Regions from separate parts of the Massilia sp. METH4 genome, predicted to be linked through region 2. Evidence: predicted binding sites of a transcription regulator. Region 2 holds the regulator's gene; the other holds the start of a gene.
What was found. Region 2 encodes FNR, which switches genes on or off when oxygen is low (the NO sensors DNR and NnrR bind a similar motif). Its sites were predicted from a motif close to TTGATNNNNATCAA; they were not measured.
Positions count from the first base shown of each region.

Region 1 (7,685 bases), 1.5 Mb from region 2:
AGGCAACATTTCCAGAAAGACCATGCTCTTGCCTGCCGAGCAGCCGATAGCCGCGATCGAACCGCCCGCGCATCTCTGGCCAATGTTGCTGAGAAAATGGGGTACGTCCCCATTTTTCCAGCAATATTTTAGTTTAGAAAGCAAAAAAGCCTGCGATTGCGGTCGCAGGCTTTTCGGGGTGACTTGCTTGGCAAACCGCTTATGCTGCCATGCGCACGCTGCTCCTGCAACCATCCATCAGGAACGATAGGCCCACGACGAGCACCAGCTCGCCTTCGGCCGAGCGCGCGGTACCGGTCACGCCTTCCACGGTCAGCGCGGTCATCGGCTTGATCACCAGGTCGGCGGTGCCATCGACGGCGCCCACGGCGAGGATGTATGGCTGCGGTGCATTGATGACGATGCCCACGCGCTCGGTGGACAGCTCGTAGCCCAGCGCATTCGCCAGCGAGCGTACCGGCAGCGGACGGCCCTGATCCTTCATCACGGGGGCGCCGCCCACCTCGTTGAAGGTTTCCGGCAGCTCCACCACGCGTTCGACGACGGCCATCGGCAGCGCCAGCAGCGCGCCGGAGGTCGATACCAGCATGGTCGGCACGATCGACAGTTCGATCGGCAGGCGGATCGCGAACTTGGTGCCCTTGCCCAGCGCGGAGTCGATGTGGATCGCGCCACGGTTCTTTTCCACGGCGGTCTTCACCACGTCCATGCCCACGCCGCGGCCGGACACCGACGACGCCACTTCCTTCGTCGAGAAGCCCGGCAGGAATACCAGCTGGTAGGACTCTTCGTCCGTCATGCTGGCGGTCGGCGAGATCAGGCCCTTTTCGCCCGCCTTGCGGCGCAGCGCGACCGGGTCCATGCCCTTGCCGTCGTCCTGCAGCACGATCATTACGCTGTTGGCTTCCTGCCACGCTTTCAGCAGGATCGTTGCCTTGGGGTTCTTGCCGGCGGCAACGCGCGCATCCGGGCCTTCCACGCCGTGGTCCAGCGCATTGCGCAGCATGTGCACGAGAGGATCGTACAGGCTGTCGACGACGACGCGGTCCACTTCCGTTTCCGCGCCCTCGATCACCAGTTCGACTTCCTTGCCCAGGTCCTTCGCCAGCTCGCGCACCAGGCGCGGGAACTTCTGGAACAGGCGGCCGACCGGCTGCATGCGGGTCGCCAGCGTGGCGCGCTGCAGTTCGGTGGAATAGCGCGAGGCGCGTTCCAGCGTTTCGGTCAGTGCCGACATCAACGTGGCCGCCTGGCCTTCGAACTTGAACTGTTGCAGGCGCTCCAGCAGCACGGCGGCCTGGTTGGCGGCCTGCACGGACTCGCCGGCCACTTCCAGGAGCGCGTCCAGCTTGACCGCGTCGATACGGATGCTTTCCTCTTTCACAGGCGCGGCATGGGCGGCCTTGTTTTCCTCGCGGCGCTCGACGCCGTCCCATTTCTTGCCGGACGCGGCGTCGGCGGAAGCGGCGGCGGGCGCCGGCGCTTCGGCAGCCGGTGCAACGGGCGCGGGAGCAGCGGCGGCGGCCACGGCAGCAGCAGCCGGCACGGCGGCCTGACGCTGGAACGTGCCCGGCGGCACTACCGCTTCGTACATCGATTCCCAGTCCAGGCCGTCGGCGGATGGCACGGGTGCAGCGACCGGCGTTGCCACAGGGGCCGGTGCCGGTGCCGGTGCCGGGGCGGGAGCAGCCTTCGCGGCCGGCTTGGCCGAGCTTTCCTTGCCACTGATGGCGTCCGTCAGGATCGCTTCCAGATCGGCCGGCATCGGGCCCAGGCTGTCCGGGGCAGCACCGTTATTCAGTTCAGCCAGCTGGTCGGCCACGAAGCCGGACGCCTGCAGCGCCGCCTCGATCGACAGCGGCGTGACCGGCGCGGCGCCGGTGCGCAGCGCGTCGAACAGGTTTTCCGTCAGGTGGCAGGCGGAAACGAGCGCGCCCAGGTTCATGAAGCCCGCGCCACCCTTGATGGTGTGGAACGAACGGAACACGGCGTTCAGCGTTTCCTTGTTGTCGGGGTCGCGTTCGAGGCGCAGCAGGTGCTCCTCGACATTGACCGCCAGGTCCATCGCCTCGACGACGAACTCCTTGAGCATATCGTCCATCAGAACCCCAGATCGGCAAGCAGATCGTCCACACTGTCCTGGTTCAGCGCCACCGACGGGGCCGAGGGGCCGCTCATCAGCTCGACTTCCAGGGCCTCTTTCTGCGCGATCTTCTCGCGCTTGTCAGCCGGGGCGTTGTCCTTCAACAGCTGCGCCAGTTCCTGCTCGACCGTCTTGGTGATCACGACCACCTTCTTGATCAGCTGGCCGGTGATATCCTGGAAGTCCTGTGCCATCATGATTTCCAGCAGGCGCGCCTTCTCGGCTTCCGTGGCTTCGGACACCGCCTGCGCGAACGCGCGCGAGTCGCCGGCCAGCGTCTTGAATTCTTCGATGCTGAGCTTGCCCGCGAACAGCGCGGCCCAGCGGTCTTCCATTTCCTTGGACTTCTTCGACAGCACGTCCTGTGCCGGCATGCCATCGTCCAGCGTGTTCAACACCTTGTTGGCAGCCTGCTCGGTCAGCGAGGCCACGTATTCCAGGCGGTCCTGCGCGTCGACGATCTGCGACGACGCTTCGGTCAGCGCCTTGTCGTAACCCAGTTCGCGCAGCGAGTCGTGCAACAGGCGCACGATGCCGCCCAGGCGTTCGAACATCGTGCCATCGTGCTGGCCTTCCTCGGCGGCCGGCGCGTGGGCCGGCTGGACGGCCGCGGGCGCGGCGGCGGGTGCCGCGGGCTCGCTTCGGGTCGAGGCGATTTCGTCGAACAGACTTTCCAGGTCGTCTTCAGCTGCGGCGGCGGCCGGCGCGGGCGCCGGGGCCGGTGCCGGGGTGGCGTTGGCACGCTGCGCGGACACTTCCTCGAATAATGCGTCGAAATCATCAGCGGCGTCGGTCATTTCCCTGCTTCTCCATATCAAAAAATGCTTTCGTATCAACTGCCTATCTGTCGGTCATGATGACGTCCGGCAATATTAACGCACTTCCGCGAGTGTAGCAGGGGGTCGTCCGCTTGTTCAATCTCGGTTGGGGCAATCCTGTGCGGCAACAGCAAAAGCGGCGCTTTCTGTTGTATTTGGGTCGCCGCGTGCGAGCACATGTTTGTCTTGTACAAACATGGCCTGGGAGACAAGCTTGCGCCAAGCTCATCTCTCTATTGAGGAAGATCAAGTCTTTACAACCAGACAAGAGCGCGATTCGGGACTACAATGTGAGAGCGCATGCATTCTTGGGAGCGGGTATGTACCGGAAAATTCTGATTACTACAGACGGGTCCGCCGTGTCCCGCATGACTGCCTGCGCCGGCGTCTCGTTCGCCCAGCAGCTCGGCGCCGAAGTACTCGCATTGTTTGTCGCGCCTGAATATCAGTACCCCATCTACGTCGAGATCATTCCGCCCAGCTATCCCAGCGAGGAGGAATACCGCGCCGCGATGAGCCGGGCCGGCAGCGACCACGTGCAGTCGATCGTGACCTCGTGCGACAAGAAAGGCGTGCGCTGCGAAAGCATGACCGCCTTTTCCGAGAGCGCTGCGCTAAAGATCGTCGAGATCGCCGAACAGAAAGGTTGCGACCTGATCTTCATCGGCTCCCACGGCCGCAGCGGTTGGGGGCAATTATTGCTGGGCAGTGTTACCAACAAGGTACTCTCGCACTCGAAGATCCCGGTGCTCGTGCACCGCCTGCTGAAAGAACCCCTGCCGGATTGATGTTGCACTTGCACTTCAAGCTGCCCGATGGCGCCGATACGAAAAGGGCCATCGGAACGATTGGCAACACCGGAGTGTCACCGAACCACCCATGATCAGAATAGTCATCGCAGACGACCACACCATCATGCGCGAGGGCCTCAAGCGCATCCTCGACGGCGCCCCCGACATCGACATTGTCGGCGAGGCCGTCGATGGCTTTGAAGTATTGCGTCACGTGCGCCAGGGCGGCTTCGACCTGCTGCTGCTCGATTTGTCGATGCCTGGCCGCAGCGGCGTGGACCTGATTCGGCAGATTCGCAGCGAAGCGCCGAAATTGAATGTCCTGATCCTCACGATGCACGAAGAGGAACAGTATGCCGTACGCGCGATCCGCGCCGGCGCGCAGGGCTACCTCACGAAGGAAAGCGCCGGCACGCAACTCGTGGGCGCCATCCGCAAGGTCGCTTCCGGCCGGCCCTATATCAGCACCGAAGTGGCCGAACAGTTGGCGCTCAATATCATGATGCCCAACGAAAGCCTGTTGCATAAGCAGTTATCCGACCGCGAATTCGAGGTTTTCTCCTTGCTCGTATCCGGCAAGTCGATTACCGAGATCGCCAATAGCCTGCACCTGTCGGTAAAAACCGTCAGTACACATAAAACGCGAATCATGCAGAAAATGGGAATGAGCTCGCTGTCGGAAATGGTCCAATACGCAGTTGCGCACAAGCTACTGTCGCCGTTCAAATCCTGACCTGCCGCGGCCGGCACGGCACCCCACCCTCTCCACTCTGAAGAACGATATCTGCCGGTAGGAGTATTCCTACAGGTTGACGCTAGCTCCTACGAGCATATTCAGCGCATACCGATATCCATCCCCCACCCCGGTTGGCATACTGAAACCATTCCAAGCGAGTTGCTGCGTAGTTGCCCCATACCCACCACGGCGAGCAGCGATTGCAAACAATAACCGGTAGTTCAAAAAACCGGGCTTGGGTCCAGACTAGTTCCAAAGTAGTTTCGAAAGTCGTTTCGAGCAAAAACGATTTAAATCCGAACACACATGACCTGAAACCAGGAGATAAGCATGCTCCCCACGCAAATGTCCGAAGCCCGAGCCGCAGCCCAGGCCGCACCATCGCCCGCCATGGAGGCGGGCCGCCAGCGCCAGGGCCGCCTCTGGTCGAACCTGAAGGAAGTCTGCGACCTCCTGCATATCCCGGCGGCCTGCTCCGTCAACGCCGAAGAACTGTTGTTCCAGCACGTCCAGTTCAAGACCGGCCAGCGCATCCACACGATCGGCCAGCCATTCGATACGCTGTACATCGTCAATTCCGGCTTCCTGAAAACCGTCCTCATCGACGAGTTCGGCAACGAACAGGTGCTGAGCTTCCCGATGAAGGGCGACATGCTGGGCGTCGATGGCATCCACAGCCGCCATTACTCGTCCGAAGCCGTGGCCCTGTCCGATTGCGACCTGATCCTGCTGCCGTTCAAGAAGCTGACCGCGCTGGGCCGTGTGCACGTGGAACTGGAACACATGATGTATGGCGTGATGAGCCGCGAACTGGTGCGCGAACAGGCAATGATCGGCATGCTGGGTGCGCTGAGCGCCGAAGCCCGTGTTGCACGTTTCCTCGTCTCGCTGGCCGACCGCTTCGCGCAGATGGGCTATTCGAGCAAGTTGTTCAATCTGCGCATGACGCGCCATGAAATCGGCAGCTACCTGGGCCTGACCCTGGAAACCGTGAGCCGCACCTTGTCCGCCTTCAATGAAATCGGCCTGATCACGGTCGACCAGCGCACGATCGGCATCAAGGATCCGGATGCGCTGAAAACGCTGCGCCGCCTGCCGCCTTCCCGCTCGCGCAGCAAGTCGCCGTCGCGTAACAAGGCGGCCACCGCCGAAGCCGCGCCCACGCCGCCTGTGCAACTCGTGGCCGCCGTTTGATCGCACTGCCGACTGACGCGCCGCGATAGCGAATGCGGCGCGCCGGCACCTTCTCTTACCCAGCTTGGGCCCGCTTCGGCGGGCCTTTTTTTCGTGGCGGCCGCGCATGGCGATTTCTGCATGGGTTCGCCAAAAAACACTTGCATTTCCGGCAGGGGTGACCAATAATGCAAATGCGAATCATTCTTATTTAAGGCCAAATGACCATGCAGACCCAAGCCAACCAAACCAAGCCGGCGCCTGCTCCCCGGCAGCCCGCTCCCGTTCGCCGGCTCACCACCGCTGGCCTGATGCAGGACCAGCGCGAAGTCGAAATCGAGCACGCGGGCCGCATCTACCGTTTGCGCATCACGCAGCTGAACAAGCTGATCCTTACCGCCTGAACTTCATTCCAGCCAGCCGCCGCCAGCTGCATAGTTTCGTGGAGAGTCCGATGGCTATCGACCATACCGATCCGATCTACCTGGCGCCCGCGACCGGCGGGCAGCAGCCGGAGCTGATGCTGTCCGCCGTGCTGCACCTGATGTCCCACTATACGGCCGACGGGAAGGGCTGCGTGAAGCTCGCGTCCGTCATCGAGCGCCACTTGAAGGCGCTGGCCACGCTGCCCGGGCTGTCGCCCGTGCTGGCCGCCACGTGCCAGCATTTGTCCGAACAATGGGCCGGCGTCGTCGAGCGCTCGCTGCCGCCGCCGCAGAAGAAGGACGACGGTTTCCTTTCCCGCCTGATGGCCCGTGGCCGCACGGCGCCCCAGGCGGTGTGACCATGTGCGACAAGCACGCGGCCATGCCGCCGCAGGAAGCGCAAACGTCGCGCCGGCGCCGTATCTGGGAACTGGGCCATACGTGCCACTGTCCGCTGGTTGGTGTCTCGCTGCCGCTCGCCACCTTGCGCAAGCTGGTCGGCAAGGTCACCGCCGGCAAGGTGATCGCGGACGATTACGAAATCCACGTCGGCGCCGTCAGTGAATGCGGCACGCGCAACCGGCTGTCCGAAGCCTTGCAGAAGGAACTGGAACGGCGCTATGCAACCATCATCGCGCGCTTTCGTGCGGCGCGCACCGCCGAGGCGGTGGCCGAGCTGTGGCAGGCCGCGGTGGCGGGCGGCGACGTGGCCGGCGCCTTCTGGGCGGGCCTGACCCATCCGCGTTGCGTGCCCGAACTGGAAGAACGCATGTGCCGCGACCTGCACATGATCCAGCACCAGGCCGGCGCCTGCGCCCGGGCCGACATCAACCGCTTCAACGCGGTGGTCGAGGAAAACGGCCAGCTGGCGCGGGAACTGGCGAAGGTGCAGCAACGCAGCGCCGCCGTGCAGATCGAGCGCACGGCGGAACAGGAGCGCCATGCGAGCGCGCTGATGCAACTGCGCGCGCAACTGGTGAGCCGCGACAGCACCATCGACGCCCTGCGCCAGGAACTCGAGCAATTGCGTAACACGGTACCGGACCTGCCGGCGCGCGAGCGGCTGATGCAAAGGCTGGAACAAAGCGACGAGCGCGAGCGGCTGCTGCGCGAGCAGGTTGCCGAACTGCGCCGCGAACTGGGCCAGGCCCAGGCCCAGGCACCCGTGCGCGACGAGGAGCCGCCACGGCCCGAGCCGGTCGAACACGTGATCCGCATGCCGATCCGCCTAGCCGAACGCAGCATCCTGTGCGTGGGCGGCCGCAGCGGCAACGTCGCGTCGTACCGCACGCTGATCGAGCGCGCCGGCGCCCAGTTCGCCCACCACGACGGCGGCCTGGAAGACAATGCCGGCAAGCTCGAAGCCAGCCTTGCCGCCGCCGACCTGGTGATCTGCCAGACAGGCTGCATCAGCCACAGCGCCTACTGGCGCGTGAAGGACTTCTGCAAGCGCACCGGCAAGCGCTGCGTATTCATCGACAACCCGAGCATCTCCAGCCTGCAGCGCGGGCTCGAGGAGCTGGCCCCCTGATACCTCTCGTCCGCATTCTCCGCGGAACTCCCTCGGCCCCGCTCACGCGGGGCTTTTTTTTTCCCACA
Region 1 covers NZ_CP146614.1:207,407-215,091, forward strand. The annotation lists gene V6Z91_RS01000 (chemotaxis protein CheA) at 200-2,101, opposite strand; gene V6Z91_RS01005 (protein phosphatase CheZ) at 2,101-2,940, opposite strand; gene V6Z91_RS01010 (universal stress protein) at 3,282-3,749, shown strand; gene V6Z91_RS01015 (response regulator transcription factor) at 3,841-4,485, shown strand; gene V6Z91_RS01020 (helix-turn-helix domain-containing protein) at 4,879-5,682, shown strand; gene hemP (hemin uptake protein HemP) at 5,889-6,065, shown strand; gene V6Z91_RS01030 (hypothetical protein) at 6,116-6,445, shown strand; gene V6Z91_RS01035 (DUF2325 domain-containing protein) at 6,448-7,617, shown strand.
Region 1: a site for FNR is predicted at 3,198-3,211, ahead of V6Z91_RS01010 (universal stress protein). Genes of this name have one in related genera too.

Region 2 (7,685 bases):
CGCAAGGTCAAGCACATTTACGTGGCCAACTGGTTCTTCGGCGGCTACATCCTGGCCGTCACCTTGCTGCACGTGGTGAACGGCATGAGCATGCCGGCCACGCTGACGAAATCGTATTCGATGTACACCGGCGTGCAGGACGCGATGATCCAGTGGTGGTACGGCCATAACGCCGTGGGCTTCATCCTCACGGCCGGCTACCTGGGCATGGTGTACTACTTCATCCCGAAACAGGCCGAGCGCCCGGTGTACTCGTACCGCCTGTCGATCGTGCACTTCTGGGCGCTGATCTTCACCTATATGTGGGCCGGCCCGCACCACCTGCACTACACGGCGCTGCCCGACTGGACGCAGTCGCTGGGCATGGTGTTCTCGCTGATCCTGCTGGCACCGTCGTGGGGCGGCATGATCAACGGGATCATGACCCTCTCCGGCGCCTGGCACAAGCTGCGTACGGACCCGATCCTGAAGTTCATGATCGTCTCGCTGTCGTTCTACGGCATGGCCACCTTCGAGGGCCCGATGATGTCGATCAAGACCATCAACTCCTTGTCTCACTATACGGACTGGGGCATCGCCCACGTGCATGGCGGCGCCCTGGGCTGGGTGGGCTTCATCACGATGGGCTCGATCTACTACCTGCTGCCGCGCCTCGCCGGCCAGACGAAGATGTACAGCACCCGCCTGGTGGACCTGCACTTCTGGGTCGCCACCATCGGCGTGGTGCTCTACATCGCCGCCATGTGGATCGCCGGCGTGATGCAGGGCCTGATGTGGCGCGCGGTGAACCCGGACGGCACGCTCACCTACACCTTCGTGGAAAGCGTGAAGGCCACCTACCCGTACTACGTGGTGCGCTTCGCCGGCGGCACGCTGTACCTCGGCGGCATGGTGATCATGGCCTACAACACCTGGATGACGCTGCGCGGCCGAGAAGTGCCCGTCGCCACCATCCCGCAACTGAAAGCAGCGTGAGGAAAAAATGAAATTTTCACATGAATGGATCGAGAAAAATCCCTGGCTGCTGATCGCCCTGGTCACGCTCGTGGTATCGGTGGGCGGCGCCGTGGAAATCGTGCCCCTGTTCTTCCAGAAGTCGACGACCGAACCGGTGGCCGGCCTGGAACGCTACTCCCCGCTGCGCCTGGCGGGCCGCGACGTCTATGTACGTGAAGGCTGCTATGCCTGCCACTCGCAGATGGTGCGCCCGTTCCGCGCCGAGACCGAGCGCTATGGCCACTATTCGGTGGCCGGCGAATTCGTGTTCGACCGCCCGTTCCAGTGGGGCTCGAAGCGCACGGGCCCGGACCTGGCCCGCGTGGGCGCCCGCTACAGCGACGAATGGCACCGCACGCACCTGCGCAACCCGCGCGACGTGGTGCCCGAATCGAACATGCCCGGCTACCCGTGGCTGGCGCAGACCAGGCTGGTACCGCAGGACATCGTGCCGAAGCTGCGCGCGCTGCAGCGCCTGGGCGACGGCTACACGGACGAGGAAATCAAGGCCGCCCCGGCCACCCTCGTGGACAAGACCGAGGAGGACGCGCTGATCGCGTACCTGCAGGGCCTGGGCACGCTGATCAAATCAAGGAACTGACGTCATGAATATCGAACATATTTTCGACAGCGCCAGCAGCGTGATGACGGTGGTCTCGTTCATCACCTTCGCCGGCATCTGGGCATGGGCCTGGTCGGCCCGCAAGCAACAGGATTTCGCGCAGGCGGCGCAATTGCCGTTCATGGACGAAACGCGCGAAGAGGAGAAGCAAGATGTCTGATTTCACCAGCGATTTCTGGAACCTCTACATCGTCGTGCTGACGGTGCTGGGCATCGCCGGCTGCGGCGTGCTGCTGTACACGCAATCGGTGCACAGGGTTTCCGCCGCCGAGGTGGCCGCGGGCAAAGTGGTTGAAACTACAGGCCACGTCTGGGACGACGATCTCACCGAGTTGAACACACCGATGCCGCGCTGGTGGATGTGGCTGTTCTACCTCACGATCGTGTTCGGCGCTGCCTACCTGTTCCTCTACCCCGGCCTGGGCAGCTATGCCGGCAAGCTGGGCTGGCAATCAGCCGGGCAGTACAAGGCCGAACTGGCCAAGGCCGACAGCGAGTACGGCCCGCTGTTCGACAAGTACCGCCAGCAGGACCTGAAGGCGGTCGCCGCCGATTCGCAGGCCAGGGCGATGGGCGAGCGCCTGTTCCTCACCTATTGCGCGCAATGCCACGGCTCCGATGCCCGCGGCAACAAGGGCTTTCCGAACCTGACGGACAAGGACTGGCTGCACGGCGGCGCGCCGGACGTGATCAAGCAGACCATCATGAACGGCCGCCACGGCGTGATGCCGGCGATGGGTGCTGCCGTCGGTTCGGACAAGGACATCGAGAACGTGTCCCACTATGTGCTGAGCCTTTCCGGCAGCACGGCCGCCGATCCGATCAAGAGCGTGTTCGGCAAGGGCAAGTTCACCGCCTGCCTGGCCTGCCACGGCGCCGGCGGCACCGGCAACCAGGCGCTTGGCGCACCCAACCTGTCGGACAAGGTCTGGCTGTACGGCGGCAGCGCCGAGACGATCATGGAAACCATCCGCAACGGCCGCGACAACACGATGCCCGCGTTCGGCGACTTCCTTGGCGAAGGCAAGGTGCACGTGCTGGCTGCGTACGTGTGGGGCCTGTCCAACGAAACAAAGCATTGAAGCGATAAAGAGCCGATCATGAACGCCCCCGTGCCGGAGCAAGTCATCCGGATGTATGAAAAGCGCCAGCCGATCCACCCGCGCGAGACGGATGGCCGCTACGCGCGCCTGCGCTGGCTGTGCCTGTGGCTCACGCAGCTCGTCTACTACGGCCTGCCATGGCTCACGTGGAACGACCGCCAGGCCGTACTGTTCGACCTGGGCGCGCGCAAGTTCTACCTGTTCGGCCTGGTGCTGTGGCCGCAGGACTTCATCTACCTTGCCGCGCTGCTGATCATTTGCGCGTGGGGGCTGTTCCTGGTGACGGCGATGGCCGGCCGCGTGTGGTGCGGCTTCGCCTGCCCGCAGACCGTGTACACCTCGATCTTCCTCTGGATCGAGCGAAGGATCGAAGGTTCGCGCTCGGCGCGCATTGCGCTCGACCGGCAACGCCCGTCGGCACGCAAGCTCGGCAAGCGCACCGCCAAGCACCTGGCCTGGGGCGCCGTCGCGCTGTGGACCGGCTTCACCTTCGTCGGCTACTTCACACCCGTGCGCGAGCTGGGCACGGGCATCGCCACGCTGTCGCTGGGGCCCTGGCAAACGTTCTGGGTGCTGTTCTACGGCTTCGCCACCTACGGCAACGCCGGCTGGCTGCGCGAGCAGGTGTGCAAGTACATGTGCCCCTATGCCCGCTTCCAGAGCTCCATGTTCGACCGCGACACGCTGATCATTACCTATGACGCGAAACGGGGCGAGCCGCGCGGCAAGAAGGCAAAGGATGGCGCCTGCATCGATTGCACGATGTGCGTGCAGGTGTGCCCGACGGGCATCGATATCCGCAACGGCCTGCAATACGAATGCATCGGCTGCGCCGCCTGCGTGGATGCCTGCAACGGCGTGATGGACAAGATCGGCCAGCCGCGCGGCCTGATCCGCTACAGCACCGACCGCGCCATGGCCTGCGGGCTGTCGCCGGCGCAGGCGCAGGTGCAAGTGAGGCAGCGGGCCTTGCGGCCGCGCGTGCTGGCCTATTGCGCCGCCCTGGCAATCGTTTGCGTCGCGGTCGGCTTCGCATTGGCCACCCGCACGCCGTTGAAGATGGACGTGATTCGCGACCGCGGTTCGATGGGCCGCGAAGTGGACGGCGGCGCCATCGAGAACGTGTACCGGCTGCAGATCATGAACACTTCCGAGCAGCCGCACCGCTACCGCATCGCTGCCGCCGGCATGCCCGGACTGGCGCTGGCGACGAGCGACATGGTCGACCTGGCCGGCACCGAGACGCGCGCCGTGCCGGTGCGCGTGCAGGCTCCCCATGGCGCCGGCAAGACCGGTTCCAATGACATCACATTTACTCTGACGGCGCTGGACGATCCGGCGCTCGCGGTGGAAGAGCGCGCGGTATTCATCGTGCCGCGTTGAGGAGAAGAACATGCAAACGATGACGTTGAGCGCCACCCCGTGGTACCGCGAACGGTGGCCCTGGCTGCTGATGGCCGGCCCGGCCACGGTGCTGGTCGCCGGCTGCTACACCGGCTGGCTGGCTTTCGCCCAGCAGGATGCGCTGGTCGTCGGCGATTATTACAAGAAGGGCAAGGCGATCAACCAGGACCTGCGGCGCGATCGCGCCGCCGCCGCCCTGGAAGCGCGGGTCACACTGCGCTACGACGCCGCCCACGGTGTGCTGAAGGGCCGCCTGTCGGCGATGGAGCCGGTGCGCGGCGCCTTGCAGGTGCACCTGGCGCATGCCACCCAGCCGGCGAAGGACCTGCGCCTGCTGGTGCGGCCGGATGCCGCCGGCAACTTCGCCGTGCCGTTGCCGGCGCTCGAGCGCAGCCGGTGGACCGTGCTGGTGGAGGATGAGAAGCGGAGCTGGCGGCTGGAGGGGCAGTGGCTGTGGCCCGTGGAAGGCGAGCTGTCGATCGCGTCGAAGTGATCCGGCTGCGCTGGTGCCGCCGCTGGGGTCGGACACCGGTTGCCTCCACCGAAAACCGGAGTCTGACACTATTTTCCTGCGAAAAATAGTGTCAGACACCAAGGCATGCGCGGGCACTCATCAGGCGCAGGTTTCGGTCCCCGCCGTAATCGCCTTCAACCGCGGCAGGTCGAGCACCTCGATTTCCCGGTTCGACACTTTCAGCAAACCCTGCTTCTTGAACTTGTTGAGCAGCCGGCTGATGCTTTCGATCGTCAGCCCCAGGTAGTTGCCGATATCCTCGCGCGACATGCGCAACTGGAACGCGGTACTCGAATAGCCGCGCGCCTCGTAGCGCGAGGCCAGGTTGACGAGGAAGGCGGCGAAGCGCTGCGTGGCCTGCATATTGCCGAGCAAGAGCATCACGCTTTGCTCACGCGTGATTTCCTGGCTCATCATGCGGTGGAAGTGGCGCAGCAGGGTGGGCATGTCGACCAGCAAGTGTTCCAAGCTGACAAATGGAATCTCGCACACCTCGCTGTCTTCCAGCGCCATCGCGCTGCAATAATGCTTGTCGGTGCTGATCGCGTCCATGCCCAGCAGTTCGCCGCCCATCTGGAAGCCCGTTACCTGTTCCTCGCCGTTGGCATTGATCTGGTACGTCTTGAAATGGCCGAGCCGGATCGCGTACAGGCTCGTGAACGGGTCGCCGATGCGGAACAGGTTCTCGCCCTTTTGCACCTTGCGGCGGCGGCCGATGATCTTGTCCAGCTTGTCCATATCGCCCATGTCCAGGCCCATCGGCAGGCACAGCTGGTGCATGCTGCACGTCGAGCAGCGCGCCTTCAGGTTCTCGATGGTCACGCCGGGCAGTGTCAAGGAAGGGAGCTCGTGCATCATCGTCATGGTCCGGTTATGGTTGACCGCCAGTGTACCGGCTATGCGCGGGATCGACAAAAACTTGCATGTAGCGTGCCCTTCCGCACAGTTTGCAATTCATCGGGCGGCGCATAGTATCCCCATAAAAGCAAAGCAGGGGGGAGACGTGCGCCCGCTCGGTATCAAGGCGAAAGTCGCACTGGCCACGACCATCACGTCCATCTTGATGATCGCGCTGGTCACCGTGCTGCAGGCCCAGCGCATGCAGCACGACTTCACGCGCGTGCTGTTCGCCCAGCAGGACGCGCTGATCGCACGCACCGCCCTCGAGCTGGATGAGAAGATGGTGCTGCTGCGCGACATCGTGGCCGAGTCGGCGCGCTGGCAGCCGCGTGACATCTGCAATGATCCGCCGGCCCTGCGCGCGTACTACGATTACCGGGCCGTGCTGCGCCTGTTCGACGATGTCCTGGTCGTCAGCCCGGCCGGCGCGATCGTGGCCGACATTCCCGCGCTGCCTGGCCGCCCCGGCATCAGCGTGGCCGACCGCGCGTATTTCCAGCGCGTGCTGCGGGAGAAGAGCCCGCTGATCGCCGAACCGGTCATCGGCAAGTCGGTGGGCCAGCCGATCGTGCAGATGGTCGCGCCCGTGCTCAGCGAGGAAGGCGAGGTGGCCTGCGTGCTGATCGGCGTGCTGCGGCTGTACCGCGACAACCTGCTGGGCCACCTGCGCACCGCCAAGGTGGGGCGCACCGGCTATTACTTCATCGTCACCGGCTATGAGCCGTCGCTATACGTGGTACACCCGGATCCGGCCCGGCTGATGAAGCCGCGTAACCCCGGCGGCTACCCATCCACGCTGATGGCGATCCGCCAGCGCTTCGAAGGCACCACCGTCAGTACCGATGGCCAGGGCCGGCGCGCCCTGCTCAGCTACAAGCACCTGAAGACGGTACCTTGGATCCTGATTGCGAACCTGCCGGCGGAGGAAGCATTCGAACCCTTCGAGGACCTGCTGTCGCGGCTGGCCCTGTGGGGGACGCTGGCTTCCCTCGTCACCGCCGGCGTCATCACCTGGATCACGCTGCGGCTCATGTCCCCGCTGGTCCGGCTGCGTAACGCGATCCATGGCCTGCGCGGCGAACCGCATCATTTTGCCGCACTACCGGTCACGTCGCGCGACGAGATCGGCGAGCTGACGGCCGCCTTCAACGAACTGATGCGCGAGCGCTCGGTGGCGGACGCCCATGCGCGCGAGCTGATGGATGAGCTGGAAAAGCGCGCGGCCGAGCTGGAACGGGCGCGCGACCGGGCCGAGGCGGCCAACCGCGCCAAGAGCGACTTCGTGGCCAATATGAGCCACGAGATCCGCACGCCGATGAACGCCGTGCTGGGCATGGCGCAGCTGCTGCAGAACAGCGACCTCAGCCCCCAGCAGCGCAAGTACCTGCACATGATCCGCACGGCCGGCGATTCGCTGCTGGGCATCCTGAACGACGTGCTGGACTTTTCCAAGATCGAGGCGCAGCGGATGGAATTGTCGCCGGTCGAGTTCGACCTCGATGAATCGATGAGCACCCTGGGTACGACGATGGCGATGAATGCCGGCGAGAAGGAACTGGAACTGGCCATCGTCGTCGACCCCGAGGTGCCCCGGCTGCTGCACGGCGATGCGCTGCGCCTGCAGCAGGTGCTGGTGAACCTGGCCGGCAATGCGATCAAGTTCACCGAGCAGGGCGAAGTCGTGGTCGAGGTGGGCCTTGAGCGCATGGGCGAGGAAGGGTCCGGCGCCGTGCTGCGCTTCGAGGTGCGCGATACCGGCATGGGCATGAATCCCGAGCAGCTGTCGCACCTGTTCCAGGCCTTCACGCAGGCCGACGAGAGCATCACGCGCCGCTTCGGCGGCACGGGCCTGGGACTGGCGATCTCGCGCCGCCTGGTCGAACTGATGGGCGGCGAGATCCGCGTCGAGAGCGAACCGGGCAAGGGCAGCCGGTTCTGGTTCACGCTGCCGTTCGGTGTGCTGCCGCGGCTGGAAGCGCCGCGCAAGCCGGCGGCCGGCCACCTTTCCGTGCTGGTGGCGGACGACAACGCCACCAGTCGCGACCTGATCGGCCGCCTGATCCGCGCCTGGGGCTGGGAGGCCGAGCTCGTCGATTCGGGCAGCGCCGCGCTGGCGATGTACACGTTCCGCACGCGCACCGGCAAC
Region 2 covers NZ_CP146614.1:1,704,099-1,711,783, forward strand. The annotation lists gene ccoN (cytochrome-c oxidase, cbb3-type subunit I) at 1-975, shown strand, start outside; gene ccoO (cytochrome-c oxidase, cbb3-type subunit II) at 983-1,597, shown strand; gene V6Z91_RS07595 (cbb3-type cytochrome c oxidase subunit 3) at 1,602-1,778, shown strand; gene ccoP (cytochrome-c oxidase, cbb3-type subunit III) at 1,771-2,700, shown strand; gene ccoG (cytochrome c oxidase accessory protein CcoG) at 2,719-4,104, shown strand; gene V6Z91_RS07610 (FixH family protein) at 4,115-4,618, shown strand; gene fnr (fumarate/nitrate reduction transcriptional regulator Fnr) at 4,739-5,497, opposite strand; gene V6Z91_RS07620 (response regulator) at 5,643-7,685, shown strand, end outside.